2 linked regions of the Azoarcus sp. KH32C genome follow. The protein of the gene in region 2 binds, or shares a complex with, the protein of the main gene of each other region. Links are inferred from orthologs where the notes say so. Each region holds a gene or a part of one and is shown on either strand. Other genes may lie near its edges. The genes, in order: dapF and AZKH_RS05185.

Region 1 (6,485 bases), 530 kb from region 2 along the record:
CCCGGGCTCATCGGCTGATCAGCCGACCTGAACCGCCAGCCCCTTCAGGTATTCGCCTTCCGGCACCGCCAGCCCGATCGGATGATCCGCCGCCGCCGACAAGCGGTGCAGGATGCGCGCATCGACGCCGGCATCGCTCGCCGCGCCCGCGACGATCTTCTGGAAAAGCTCCAGCCCGATCCCGCCCGAGCACGAGTAGGTCATCAGGATCCCGCCCGGATTCAACAGGCGGAAGCCGAAGAGGTTGATGTCCTTGTAGGCGCGCGAAGCGCGGTCGGCATGCGCCGCGGACGGCGCGAACTTCGGCGGATCGAGCACGATCAGGTCGAAGCGCCGCCCTTCCGCCTTCAGCGCGCGCAGCGCCGCGAACACGTCGGCCTCCATCCACTCGGCGCGCGACGCGTCGAGCTGCGGATTGAGCGCAACGTTGCGGCGCGCGACTTCCAGCGCGGGGCCTGACGAATCGATCGACCGCACCGAGGTCGCCCCCCCGGCGAGCGCCTGCAGCGAAAAGCCCCCGGTGTAGCAGAAGCAGTTCAAGACGCTCCGCCCGGCTGCGAGCATGCCCGTCAGTTTGCGGTTTTCGCGCTGGTCGAGGTAGAAGCCGGTCTTGTGGCCGGCGACGACGTCGACTTCCATGCGCACCCCGTTCTCGACGATCGTGAGCGCCCCTTCGGGAAGTTCGCCGTACACGCAGCCCGTCTTCGGCCCCAGCCCTTCGAGCCCGCGCACGTCCGAATCCGAGCGCTCATAGACGGCCTTGCAGCCGGTCGCCTGCACCAGCCCGGCAACGATCGCATCGCGCCACTTCTCGGCGCCCGCGCTCGTCAGCTGCACGACGACGACGTCGCCGAAGCGATCCGCGATGACGCCCGGCAGGCCATCCGATTCGCCGTGGATCAGGCGCACCCCGCTCTCGTTCGCGAGCAGCGGATGCGTCGCACGGCGGGCCACCGATTCGGCGACGCGGCGCTTGAAGAAGGCGTGGTCGATCGACACGTCCGACGCAAAGGTCCACATCCGTGCGCGGATCTGCGATTCGGGCGACCACGCGGCGCGCCCGAGCTCACGCCCGTCTTCGGCGACGACTTCGACGGTGTCGCCCGGCCGCGCACGGCCGTCCAGCCGCTCGACGGAACCGGCGAACACCCACGGGTGACGGCGCAGGAGCGAGCGCTCCTTGCCGGATTTGAGGATCAGCTTGGACATGGGACGGCACCGCAGGAAGGGACAGGCGCGAGAGTGTATCGCCTGCCTGCCGCCGTCGCCAGACGGCGGGGCTCAGTCCTCGATGAAGCGCCGAAGCCGGTCGGCCGTCTCGAGCAGCTCGGGCAGGTCGCGCGAACCGAGCAGGTCGCCGAAATGCTGCACCGCCTGCTCGGTCAGGAACAGGTGACCGTTGTCCTGCCGCATGATCCAGCCCAATTCGGCCAGGCGCGCGATCTTGCGTCGCACGGTCTCGCGCGGCAGGCCCGTCGCTGCCGCGATCGAGTAAGCGTTACAGGGCCGCAATTTCACCATCAACGACGGCATGTCGTCGAAGATGCCTGCGTTGACGCCATTCTCGAGGGCGCCGAGATTATGTAATGCGATTTCGCCGAGCAGGATCGGCAGGAGGATGTCGCGCTCGAACTCCTCAAACAGCCGCCGCAGGCTGCGGATCTGGTAGCGCGCGAGCAGGACTGCCGCGGCGCGCAATATCTTTGCGCCTGGATCGAGTGTCCCCGGGCGCATGTTCGGCGCAGTGTAAGACTTGCCCATGGAATAATTGATTCGCGGATTTTCGTTGTTGGGCATGACCGCCTCATTTCTTCGCCCATTCCTCGGGGCACACAAGGCAGCCGTCATCAAAACTCGGTCGCATCCAGACTCTGTTCCGACCCCTTTAGCGAGCAGGTTTCTAGCCGAGCATAGCCCAGACCCCATCACCTCCCGCTAATGTTGCTACCCGATTTGGGCACAAATTCACACATATTTGCACTCCACGCGGAACGCCCGTTCTATGCGCTTCTCAGGGGTTTCTCAGCGGCGCTTTGCACGGGGATGCGCCGCGTCGTAGACCTTCGCCAGATGCTGGAAATCGAGGTGGGTATACACCTGCGTGCTGCGAATGCTGGCATGGCCGAGCAACTCCTGCACGGCGCGAAGATCGCCGCTCGACTGCAGCAGGTGGCTGGCGAAACTGTGACGCAGCATATGTGGATGCACGTGCACACCCAGCCCGCACTTCTGCGCCCAAGCCGCGAGCCGTGAGCGGATCGCGCCGGGACTCATGCGCCCGCCCGAGCGCGTGACAAAGAGCGCTGCCTCACCCTCAGCCAGGACGAAGGCAGCGCGCTCGGCGAGCCAGGCCTGCACGGCCGCGAGCGCCGGCTTGCCGACCGGCACCGTGCGCATCTTGTTGCGCTTGCCGCGCACCGTGACCATGCTTTCGACGGGATCGAGTCCGCCGCCGATATCGAGCGCCGCGAGTTCGGCCAGGCGCAGCCCGGACGAATAGAAGAGCTCGAACATCGCGCGGTCGCGCACGTCGAGCGGCTCCTCGCCGGGCGCGTCGAGAAGCGCCTGGGCCTGATCCGGCGACAGCGCCTTCGGCAGGCGCTGCGGCGACTTCGGCGCGCGCACGCCTTCGACGGGATTCACCTGCAGCACCCGCCGATGGCGGATCAGCCAGCGATAGAGGCCGCGCCACGCCGACAGCACGCGCGCGATCGAGCGCCCGCCCAGCCCCTGTCCATGCAGGCGCGCCACGAAGCGGCGGATGTCATGGGCGGTCAGATCGACCGGCGAACGTCCGTCACACAAGGCATGGAGGCGCTGGAGATCGCGGCGGTAGTTTTCGAGTGTCAGCGGGGCGGCGCGCCGCTGGCTCGCGAGGTAGTCGAGATAGGGGGCCAGCCACTCCGGCGGCTCCAGCGCCCCGCTCTCGTCTTCCCGCGGCGCGTCCATGCTCAGCCGAGCTGGCGGCGCAGGGCGGCGGCGACGAGGTCGCCGATGCGCGACAGGTAGAGCGTGCCCATCTCCGCGTAGAAGCGCTCGGCCTCTTCGCTACCGAGCGCGAGCAGGCCGAACACCTGAGCGTCGCGGCGCAGCGGCACGAGCGCGACCGAGCGCACGTGCGGCGCAACGACGCCGAACCAGTCCAGCACCTCGAGGTTGCCGGGTGCGCCGCAGTAGGGGTGGCGCAGGTCGCCGGCGAAGAAGCGCACCGATTCGCTGACCGGCGAAAAATCCTCGCCGGCGCGCGTCAGCACGCTGTTCCACACGCGCAGGGCGACATTCGGCACCGAGAAGTCGCTGCGCAGGCTTTCGAACAGCACGCTGCGCAGGCTCTCGTAGTCTTCCGCGGCCAGCAGCTCGAGGCTCATGCGATGCACCTTGCCGCCGATCTCGTCGTTCTCCTCGCCGAAGCGGATCAGCTCGGCGAGCTTGCCTTCGAGCAGGCGGATCTTGTCGCGCAGCGCGTGCAGTTGCCGCTCGGAAAGCGAGATCGCCTGCCCACCGTGCGGGTGCGGCACCGTCAGTTCGGCAAACAACTCTCCGTGATCGGACAGGAAATCGGGGTTTTCCTTCAAGTAACGTGCGACATCGGCGGCATTCATTGCAGACAACTCCAGTCGGGCGGAGGACGCCCCGGGGGTAGGGTTCAGGCGAGTTCGATCTCGCCGGCAAATACGGTCACGGCGGGGCCGGTCATCATCACGGGCTGGCCCGGACCGCCCCAGGCGATGTCGAGTTCGCCACCGCGCGTCTGCACGCGCACCGGCGACGCGAGCAGTTCGCGGCTGATGCCGGCGACGACCGCGGCGCAGGCGCCCGTGCCACAGGCAAGCGTCTCGCCCGCGCCGCGCTCGTACACGCGAAGGCGGATGTTGTGCTCGTCGACAACCTGCATGAAGCCGGCGTTCACCCGCGCCGGGAAACGGGCGTGGTTCTCGATCAGCGGCCCCTGGCTCGCAACCGGCGCGCTGTCGACGTCGGCGACGACCTGCACCGCATGCGGATTGCCCATCGACACAGCGGTGATCGCCACCGTCTCGCCCGCAACGTCGAGCGGCTGAACCACCGCGTCGGAGTCCGACACGAAGGGCACGCGCGCCGGCTCGAATACCGGCACGCCCATGTCGACGGTCACGAGCCCGCTTTCTTCGAGCTTGGGCGCGATCACTCCCGACTTCGTCTCGACGCGGATCTCGCGCTTCTCGGTCAGGCCCTGCTCATGCACGAAGCGCACGAAACAACGCGCCCCGTTGCCGCACTGCTCGACCTCGCCGCCGTCCGCGTTGAAGATGCGGTAGCGGAAATCGACGCCGAGCTGCGAGGCCGGTTCGACCACCAGCAGCTGGTCGCAGCCGACGCCGAAATGGCGATCGGCGAGAAAACGGACGCGTTCGGGAGTCAGCTCGACGGACTGGCGGACCGCGTCGATGACGACGAAATCGTTGCCCAGTCCGTGCATCTTGGCAAAGCGCAGGCGCATGGCGAATCTTCGGGTAGGAGGGTGGCGGGGGATCCGCGCGGGGCGAATCCGGGAATTCTCGCGCAGCGACCGGGGGGAGTCCACTTCCCGCCCGGTGCGGCGGTCATGTCAATATAGCCGCGGCTCGCCGCGCGGGCGGGTCTTGAAGCGGCGGTGCACCCAGTAATACTGCTCCGGCATCGTACGGACCACCGATTCGAGCCAACGGTTCATGCGCAGGGTATCAGCCTCGACGTCCTCGGTCGGAAAATCGGCCCACGGCGCGCCGAATTCGACCACGTAGCCGCGCCCGCCCGGCAACTGGCGCGTCACGCAGGGGACGACCGCCGCGCGCGCGAGACGCGCGAGGCGCGACACGCCGGTGATCGTCGCCGCCGGCACGCCGAAGAAGGGCACGAAGATCGCATCCTTGCGCCCGTAGTCCATGTCCGGCAAATAGTAGAAGGGCCGTCCGGCCTTCATCGCCTTGATCGTGCCACGCACCCCGTCCTGGCGCGACAGCAGCAGCTGGTCGCCGAAACGGCTGCGGCCGTGATACAGCAGGCGGTCGAAGACCGGGTTGTTCTGCCGCGCGTAGACGCTGACGCTGTCGAACTCCATCGCGATGCGCGCGCCGCCCATGTCAAGGCCGAGGAAGTGCGGCGACAGCATCATCACCGGCGTGCCGGCGTCGACGAGCGCACGCAGATGCTCCACCCCTTCGAAGCGGATCAGCTTTTTCAGCCGCTCCTTGCTCGCCCACCACACAAGCCCGCGCTCCAGCAGGCTGCGGCCGAGCGCGCGGAAATGCGCACGCGCGAGGCGCCGCCGGGCTGCGTCGTCGAGCTCAGGGAAGCACAGGCGCAGATTGACGCTGACGACATGGCGGCGATGGCGCCCGAACAGGAACAGCAGTTCGCCCAAGCACTCGCCCAGCACGGCCAGCACCGGCAGCGGCAACCAGTGCAGCAGCCAGAAGACGGCGACCGCGAGATAGCTCAGGATTCTCATTGCGCGCCCCCCTCGGCCGGCGGCGGCTCGACGCCGGAGGGACGCTTGTAGCGGTTGTAGCCCCACAGGTACTGCTGCGGGCACGCGAGGATCAGGCGCTCGATCTCGCGGTTGATCGCCACGCAGCGTTCCTCCAGCGAACCGGTGATCGGCTCGGCCGGCTCCGACAGGCGCAGCACGTAGCCTTCGCCGCGCGGCAGGCGCTCGGTCCACAGCATGATCACGCGCACGCCCTTCACTTCCGACAGGCGCGCGGCGAGCGTCATCGTCCACGCGAGCTTGCCGAAGAACGGCGCCCACACGCCCTCGCCCTGCCCCGGGGCCTGGTCCGGCAGCATGCCGACCATCTCGCCGCCGCGCAGCGCCTTCACGAGACGGCGCACGCCCGAGACGTCGGCCGGCGCCACATTGATGTTGCCGCGCTTGCGCCCCGCCTCCATCAGGGGCCCCAGCGCCGCCTTGCGCGGCTCACGGAACAGCACCGTGATCGGGCCATGCGTCGAACAGTACTGGGCGCACATCTCGAAGCAGCCTAGATGCGGCGTCAGCAGCAGCACGCTGGCGCCGTCCGCACGCGCCTGCACGAGCAGCTCGGCGCCTTCGACGCGGACGATGCGCGACAGCACCTCGTCCTGCGGACGCAGCCACACGTAAGGCAATTCGAGGGCTTGGCGGCCGGCTTCGCGGATCGCGGCGCGCAGGATCGCGGGATCCTTGCGGCCCAGCGCACGGGTCAGGTTTTCCTCGAGACGGCGGGCATAGGTTGGCGAGAAGCGCCAGGTCAGCCAGCCGGCAACGCCGCCCAGGCGGTGCAGCCAGGCGAGCGAAAAGCGGGACAGAACACGGAAGAGAAAATCGACGGTCACGATCACAAGCGTCGGCCCCCGTGCGAGCCGACGGGCGACGCGCAATTGACCGACTGAATAGGGAAGCTATAATTATCGCTTAGCCGCCGAGTTAATACGACAACTTGCAGGGCGGCGTTGCGAACGCACCAAACCGGTCGCGACAAACA
Region 2 (6,523 bases):
GCGATACAAATCGCCGCGTTCGATATCCAGATAGTGGCGCAGGATCGTGCAGCCGTAGCGCAGGTTGGTCCGCAGGTTGAACAGGTTGTCGTCCGGCTGGCCGATCAGCTTCGTCCAGAACGGCATCACCTGCATGAAGCCCCGCGCGCCGGCGCTCGACACCGCATACTTGCGGAAGGCACTTTCGACTTCGACGAGGCCGAGGACCAATTGTGGATCCAGTCCGGCGCGAGTGGCCTCGTAGTGCACCGAGACCAGCAGATCCTCGCGATAGGCGCGGTCGGGAATGCGCCGCTCGAGCCGCCGCGACATCTCTCCGAGCCAGCGCGCCCGCTCCACGGGATCGGCGATCAGCAGCTCAGGCGCGCGCATGTCGCTCACCGCGGCGTGCAAGGCTGCACGTACGCTCGCCGCCAGCGGCTCATAGAGCTGGTTGCCGGCATGGGCGAGCATAGCCGTTGCCGCGAGCGCCATCGCCAGAAGCGCGCGCGACAAGGCACCTGACAGGATCCGGCGGCTCGACGTCATCCGTGTCGTTATAGCCGAGCCTTACGCCGTCTGCAGCTTCGCGGCGACGAAGGCGGCGAGTTCGGCCACCGGCACCTTGGTCGCCTCGGCATCACGCCGGCCCTGGTATTCGGCCACGCCTTCCTTCAGACCGCGGTCGCCGATCACGACGCGGTGCGGCACGCCGATCAGCTCCCAGTCGGCGAGCATGACGCCCGGCCGCTCGTCGCGATCGTCGAGAATCGCATCGACGCCCGCGGCGATCAGACCCTCGTACAGCTTCAGCGCCTCCTCGCGCACCGCTTCCGACTTGCCCCAGCCCACCGGGCAGACGACGATGCGGAAGGGGGCGAGCGCGTCCGGCCAGATGATGCCGCGAGCGTCGTTGTTCTGCTCGATCGCCGCGCCGAGGATGCGCGTCACGCCAATCCCGTAGCAGCCCATCTCGAAGTGCTTCGGTTTGCCGTCCACATCGAGGAAGGTCGCGTTCATCGACTTCGAATACTTGTTGCCGAGGTAGAACACGTGGCCGACTTCGATGCCGCGCTGGATCGCGAGCTTGCCCTTGCCGTCCGGGCTCGCATCGCCCTCGATGACGTTGCGCAGGTCGACGACGAGATCCGGTTCGGGCAGGTCGCGGCCCCAGTTCGCACCGGTGAAGTGGAAGTCCTCCTCATTCGCGCCGCAAATGAAATCCGCCATGTTGGCGACGGTGCGGTCGGCGACGATCTTCACCGGCTTCTTCAGGCCGATCGGGCCGAGGTAGCCGGGCTTGCAGCCGAAGTGCTCGTCGATCTCGGCTTCGGTCGCGAAGCGGAAACCGGCCTTCAGGCCCTCGACTTTGCTCGCTTTCACCTCGTTCAGTTCGTGGTCGGCGCGCACGAGCAGCAGCCAAACGGTGATGCCCTTCGGCTGGCCCTTGTCGTCCTCGTCGTCGGTTGCGAGCACTAGCGACTTGACGTTCGTCGCGAGCGGCACGCCCAGCAGCTCGGCGACGCTCGCGCAGGTCGTCTTGCCCGGAGTCAAAGTCTTTTCGAGCGCCTTCGTCGGTGCGGCACGCGAAGCGAGCAGCGGCAGCGCCTCGGCAAGTTCGATATTCGCCGCGTAGTCGGAATCCGGGCAGTAGACGATCGCGTCCTCGCCCGTGTCGGCGATCACCTGGAACTCGTGCGAGCGGTCGCCGCCGATCGCGCCGGTATCCGCCGCGACGGCCCGGTAGGTCAAGCCCAGGCGGTCGAAGATGCGGCAGTACGCGGCATACATCGCGTCGTACGTGCGACCCGCGGCCTCGACGTCACGGTCGAAGGAGTAAGCGTCCTTCATCGTGAACTCGCGCCCGCGCATCACGCCGAAACGCGGCCGGCGCTCGTCGCGGAACTTCGTCTGGATCTGGTAGAAGTTCTTCGGCAGCTGGCGATAGCTCTTCAGCTCCTGGCGTGCGATGTCGGTGACGACTTCTTCCGAGGTCGGCTGCAGCGCAAAGTCGCGCTCATGGCGATCCTTGAAGCGCAGCATCTCGTCGCCCATCTTCTCCCAGCGGCCGGTCTCGGCCCACAGCTCGGCCGGCTGCACCATCGGCATCGTCAGTTCGAGCGCGCCGGCGCGGTTCATCTCCTCGCGCACGATGTTCTCCACCTTGCGGATCACGCGCAGCCCCATCGGCAGGTAGCTGTAGATGCCGGCCGCAACCTTGCGGATGAAGCCGGCGCGCAGCATCAGTTTCTGGCTGGTGATCTCGGCGTCGGAGGGGGCTTCCTTGAGGGTCGAAATGAAGTACTGGCTGGCGCGCATAGTGGGTCCGCGGTGAGTCGATCGGGCAAACGTAACATTTTATCCTTTACCGATGCGCTCGGGTACGCGCAGCGGGGCTTAGGGCGCCGCCTTTCCAATGCATGGCAAGTGTGAAAAAATCTGTCCAATTCTTGAATTGAAGGTTCAATCATGCTCGACCGTGAAGGCTATCGCCCGAACGTCGGCATCGTTCTGGTGAACGCGCGTAACGAGGTATTCTGGGGCAAGCGAATCCGCGAGCATTCGTGGCAGTTCCCGCAAGGGGGCATCAAGCACGGTGAAACACCCGAGCAGGCGATGTTCCGCGAACTGTTCGAGGAAGTGGGGCTGCGCCCCGAGCACGTGAAGATTCTCGCTCGTACGCGTGGCTGGCTGCGGTATGACGTTCCGAAACACTGGATCAAACGCGAATGGCGCAACACCTATCGAGGGCAGAAACAGATCTGGTTCCTGCTCCGGCTGGTCGGTCGCGATTCCGACGTCTGCCTGCGTGCCAGCAATCACCCCGAGTTCGATGCCTGGCGTTGGAGCGACTACTGGGTGCCGCTTGACGCGGTGATCGAATTCAAGCGCAAGGTGTATCAACTGGCCCTGCTTGAATTGGCACGCAACCTCTTCCGGGTGAGTCCGCAGGATCTCCCCGAGGCCTACCGGGCCGGCGTCGAAACCCCGGAGTCCTGAGGTCCGACCATTCGCCGTATTGCATGCCTCCGGGTATGCAGTACGGCGAATTTCTTTTTGGCGTCGGCATCGCTCGCCGGCCGCCTCCGTTGCCCCGCTTCTGAACTCGTCTGCGTCATGGCGGTCAACCTGCGGTGCCGTGTGGGTTTGGCACGGGCGCCCGGATCGGACGCCCGCTCGCGGGGCGTGGTCTGGCCACGGCAGTCGCAAGAGCCGCATTCCTGTTCCGTCGCCCCATCGTCCGTGGTCCTCAAAGGGAGGTGCATATGAACCGGGAATTCGATCCGCTTCCGCAGGCGAGCCTCGCCGGCCTGTACTGCGAAGTGGCGCACACCGATAGCACTACCAAGGTTTCGCAGCATTCCCCGGCCGTCGAGGTGATGACCGACCTGACCCGCATCCCGGCAGCAACAATATCCGCCGAAACCCCGCTGGCCGAAGCCAACCGCGCGATGATGCTGCGCGGCGTTCGCCTGCTGCTCGTGACGGATTCGCGGCATCAGGTCCGGGGTGTGATCACCGTCGCCGATCTGCTCGGCGAGCGTCCCGTGCATACGGCCCGCGAACACGGCATCCCCCCCGGTGAACTGACTGTCGCGAACGTCATGACTCCGCTGGAAAGGACCGAGGCGGTGGAGCTCGGCGAAGTCATGCGCGCCGACGTCGGCCATGTCGTCGCGACCTTGCGGCGTTCCGGACGCCAGCACGCGCTGGTGCTGGATCGGCTCGAAGGCGGACGGGGCATCATCCGCGGCATCTTCTCTCTGTCGCAGATCGCGCGCCAACTCGGCGAACCCCAGCCGCTCAGCACCGAAATCGCGCGGACCTTTGCCGAGATCGAAGCCGCCATCGCCGCGTGAAGGCGCGCTGCCGCCGCAGTGGGGCGGAGATGGGGCATAGGCTCGTCCGATAAGGGACATAGGGGCGTTCAATTGCCCTTTGGCGAAAACGCCTTCTATGTTTGAGATATCCCCGGCTGAGGTCGGGGATTCTCCATCCAACTTCTGCGAGGAGAGCAGCGATGCAACTCAAAGGATCCAAAACCGAAAGTAACCTGAAGGCCGCATTTGCCGGCGAATCCCAGGCCAACCGACGCTACCTGTACTTTGCCGCAAAGGCCGACGTCGAGGGCCAGAACGACGTCGCCGCCGTCTTCAGATCGACTGCCGAAGGCGAGACCGGCCATGCGCACGGTCATCTCGAATACCTCGAAGTCAGCGGTGATCCGGCGACCGGCCTGCCCATCGGCAAGACGCGCGCCAATCTCGCTGCGGCCATCGCCGGCGAGACCCACGAGTACACCGACATGTACCCCGGCATGGCGCGGGTTGCGCGCGAAGAAGGCTTCGAGGAAATCGCCGATTGGTTCGAAACCTTGGCGAAGGCCGAGCGTTCGCACGCCAACCGCTTCCAGAAGGCACTCGACGCCTTGCAGGACTGAGCGGCCTCGTCCCGTCTGGGCCGGGCGGTCCTGCCCGGTCGGTTTTCCGGCTCGCATCGCGAGAGGAGGGCGATCATGTCGACTCGCGAAGGCAGTCTCGAAGCCCCACGGCGCCACCCCGTCGCATGGCGCGAGGCCGATTACTACGACGACGCGTCGCTCAAGCGCGAGCTCGAACGCGTCTTCGGTATCTGCCACGGATGCCGGCGCTGCGTGAACCTGTGCAACGCCTTCCCGACCCTGTTCGACCTCGTCGACAACGGTCCGACCGGCGAAGTCGACGGCGTCGACAAGCGTGATTTCATGAAGGTCGTCGATCAATGCTACCTGTGCGACCTGTGCTTCATGACCAAGTGTCCCTATGTGCCGCCGCATGAATGGAACGTCGACTTCCCGCACCTGATGCTGCGTGCAAAGGCCGCGAAGTTCCGCAAAGGTGACGTGCGCCTGCGCGACCGCATCCTGACGAGCACCGATGCGCTCGGAAAACTCGCAGCCATTCCCGTCGTCGCGCAAACGGTCAATGCCGCCAATCGCAATCCGGCGCTACGCACGGCACTGCAGTCGATGCTCGGCGTCGACAAGCGCCGCGAGCTCCCCCCCTATGCACCGCGCCGCTTCCGCTCGACGGCAGCGACAAGCGAGGAGGGAGAGGTGCGTGACGGGGAGCGTACGCCTGGCAAGGTCGCGATTTTTGCGACCTGCTATATCAACTACAACGAACCCGGGATCGGTCACGACTTGGTCGCGATCCTCGCCCACAACGCGATCCCGACCGTGCTCGCTCCGCAGGAAGCCTGTTGCGGCATGCCGCGCCTCGAACTCGGCGACCTCGAAGGCGTCGAGCGGCTGAAGGACCTCAACATTCCAGTGCTCGCGGAGCTCGCGCATGCCGGCTACGCGATCCTTGCCGCGATTCCGTCCTGCGCGCTGATGTTCAAGCAGGAACTGCCACTGCTCTTCCCCGAGGATGCCGACGTACGGCTCGTCGCCGACGCGATATTCGACCCCTTCGAGTATTTCGCGCTGCGCTATCGCGACGGCCTGCTCAACACCGACTTCAAGGCCCCGTTGGGTAAGGTCGCGTACCACATCCCTTGCCATGGACGGGTACAGAACATCGGACAGAAGACGCGCGAACTGCTCGAACTCATTCCGGGCACGGAGGTCACGACGATTGAACGCTGCTCCGGCCACGACGGCACCTGGGGCGTCAAGCAGGAGTATTTCGAGCAATCGATGCGGATCGGCCGCCCGGTTTTCCGCCAGATGGCCCAGGTCGTCGCCGACTACATCAGCTCCGATTGCCCCATCGCCGCCCGCCACATCATGCAGGGCATCCGCGACGCCGGGACGGAGTCCAACGCGGAAAAGGCGCATCCCCTGACCTTGTTGCGTCGCGCCTACGGTTTGTAAGGAGGCAATCCGATGAACTCCATCTCCCGCGACAGCCTGATGAGTCTGGAGGAGTACGCGCGGCAGCGTGGCGCCTTCCGCCGCAACGTCATCGATCACAAGCGCAACCGCATGCTTCCGCTCGGCGAACACCTGATACTGCTGTTCGAAGACGAACTCACCATCCGCTACCAGATCCAGGAGATGCTGCGCATCGAGCGGATCTTCGAAGAAGCCGGCATCCAGGATGAACTCGACGCCTACAATCCCCTGGTGCCGGACGGCCACAACTGGAAGGCCACCGCGATGATCGAGTACCCCGATGAACAGCAACGCCGTCAACGGCTCGCTCACCTCATCGGCATCGAAGACCGCATCTGGATCCGCGTCGAAGGTTTTCCTCCCGTATTTGCGATTGCGGACGAAGACCTTGAGCGGGACAATGACGACAAGACGTCCGCGGTGCACTTCCTGCGCTTCGAGCTCGGCCGCAGCATGATCTCAGCTCTCCGTGCCGGGGCGCCGCTCGCGGCCGGTGTTGATCACCCGGCCTACAGTGTTACCGTGTCTCCGGTCGCGGAAGCGATCCGGCAATCCTTGTGTGGAGACTTGCGAATTTGACTTCGCCGCAATCAATCCTGCGCGGGGGCCTCGTGGCCCTCGCGCTGCTTTCGGGGCCGTCGATGGCGGGACTATTCAACGATGCCG

The links.
Region 1: the proteins of AZKH_RS05185 (region 2) and dapF are in contact, whole or in part, in a solved structure (PDB 5YGU), measured with the Escherichia coli proteins. The link is inferred for Azoarcus sp. KH32C from one-to-one orthologs.

What each region holds. Positions count from the first base shown.
Region 1 is NC_020516.1:613,634-620,118, reverse strand. Bases 2,564-5,402 are described here. They hold dapF (diaminopimelate epimerase), read right to left. Parts: upstream 4,481-5,402; coding sequence 3,647-4,480; downstream 2,564-3,646. Other genes in these bases: AZKH_RS02725 (lysophospholipid acyltransferase family protein), read right to left, coding at 4,589-5,402; AZKH_RS02735 (DUF484 family protein), read right to left, coding at 2,952-3,602; xerC (tyrosine recombinase XerC), read right to left, coding at 2,564-2,949. In the rest of the region: AZKH_RS02755 (hypothetical protein), read left to right, coding at 1-31; AZKH_RS02750 (class I SAM-dependent rRNA methyltransferase), read right to left, coding at 19-1,209; AZKH_RS02745 (helix-turn-helix domain-containing protein), read right to left, coding at 1,282-1,734; more of xerC, read right to left, coding at 2,023-2,563; more of AZKH_RS02725, read right to left, coding at 5,403-5,461; AZKH_RS02720 (lysophospholipid acyltransferase family protein), read right to left, coding at 5,467-6,336. UniProt on the Escherichia coli protein: Involved in the succinylase branch of the L-lysine biosynthesis and in the biosynthesis of the pentapeptide incorporated in the peptidoglycan moiety. Catalyzes the stereoinversion of LL-2,6-diaminopimelate (L,L-DAP) to meso-diaminopimelate (meso-DAP).
Region 2 is NC_020516.1:1,142,547-1,149,069, forward strand. Bases 1,337-4,213 are described here. They hold AZKH_RS05185 (RNA pyrophosphohydrolase), read left to right. Parts: upstream 1,337-2,448; coding sequence 2,449-2,979; downstream 2,980-4,213. Other genes in these bases: AZKH_RS05180 (proline--tRNA ligase), read right to left, coding at 1,337-2,298; AZKH_RS05190 (CBS domain-containing protein), read left to right, coding at 3,246-3,839; AZKH_RS05195 (rubrerythrin family protein), read left to right, coding at 4,001-4,213. In the rest of the region: AZKH_RS05175 (lytic transglycosylase domain-containing protein), read right to left, coding at 1-528; more of AZKH_RS05180, read right to left, coding at 550-1,336; more of AZKH_RS05195, read left to right, coding at 4,214-4,420; AZKH_RS05200 (heterodisulfide reductase-related iron-sulfur binding cluster), read left to right, coding at 4,496-5,836; AZKH_RS05205 (DUF3501 family protein), read left to right, coding at 5,849-6,436; AZKH_RS05210 (CNP1-like family protein), read left to right, coding at 6,433-6,523. UniProt on the Escherichia coli protein: Master regulator of 5'-end-dependent mRNA decay.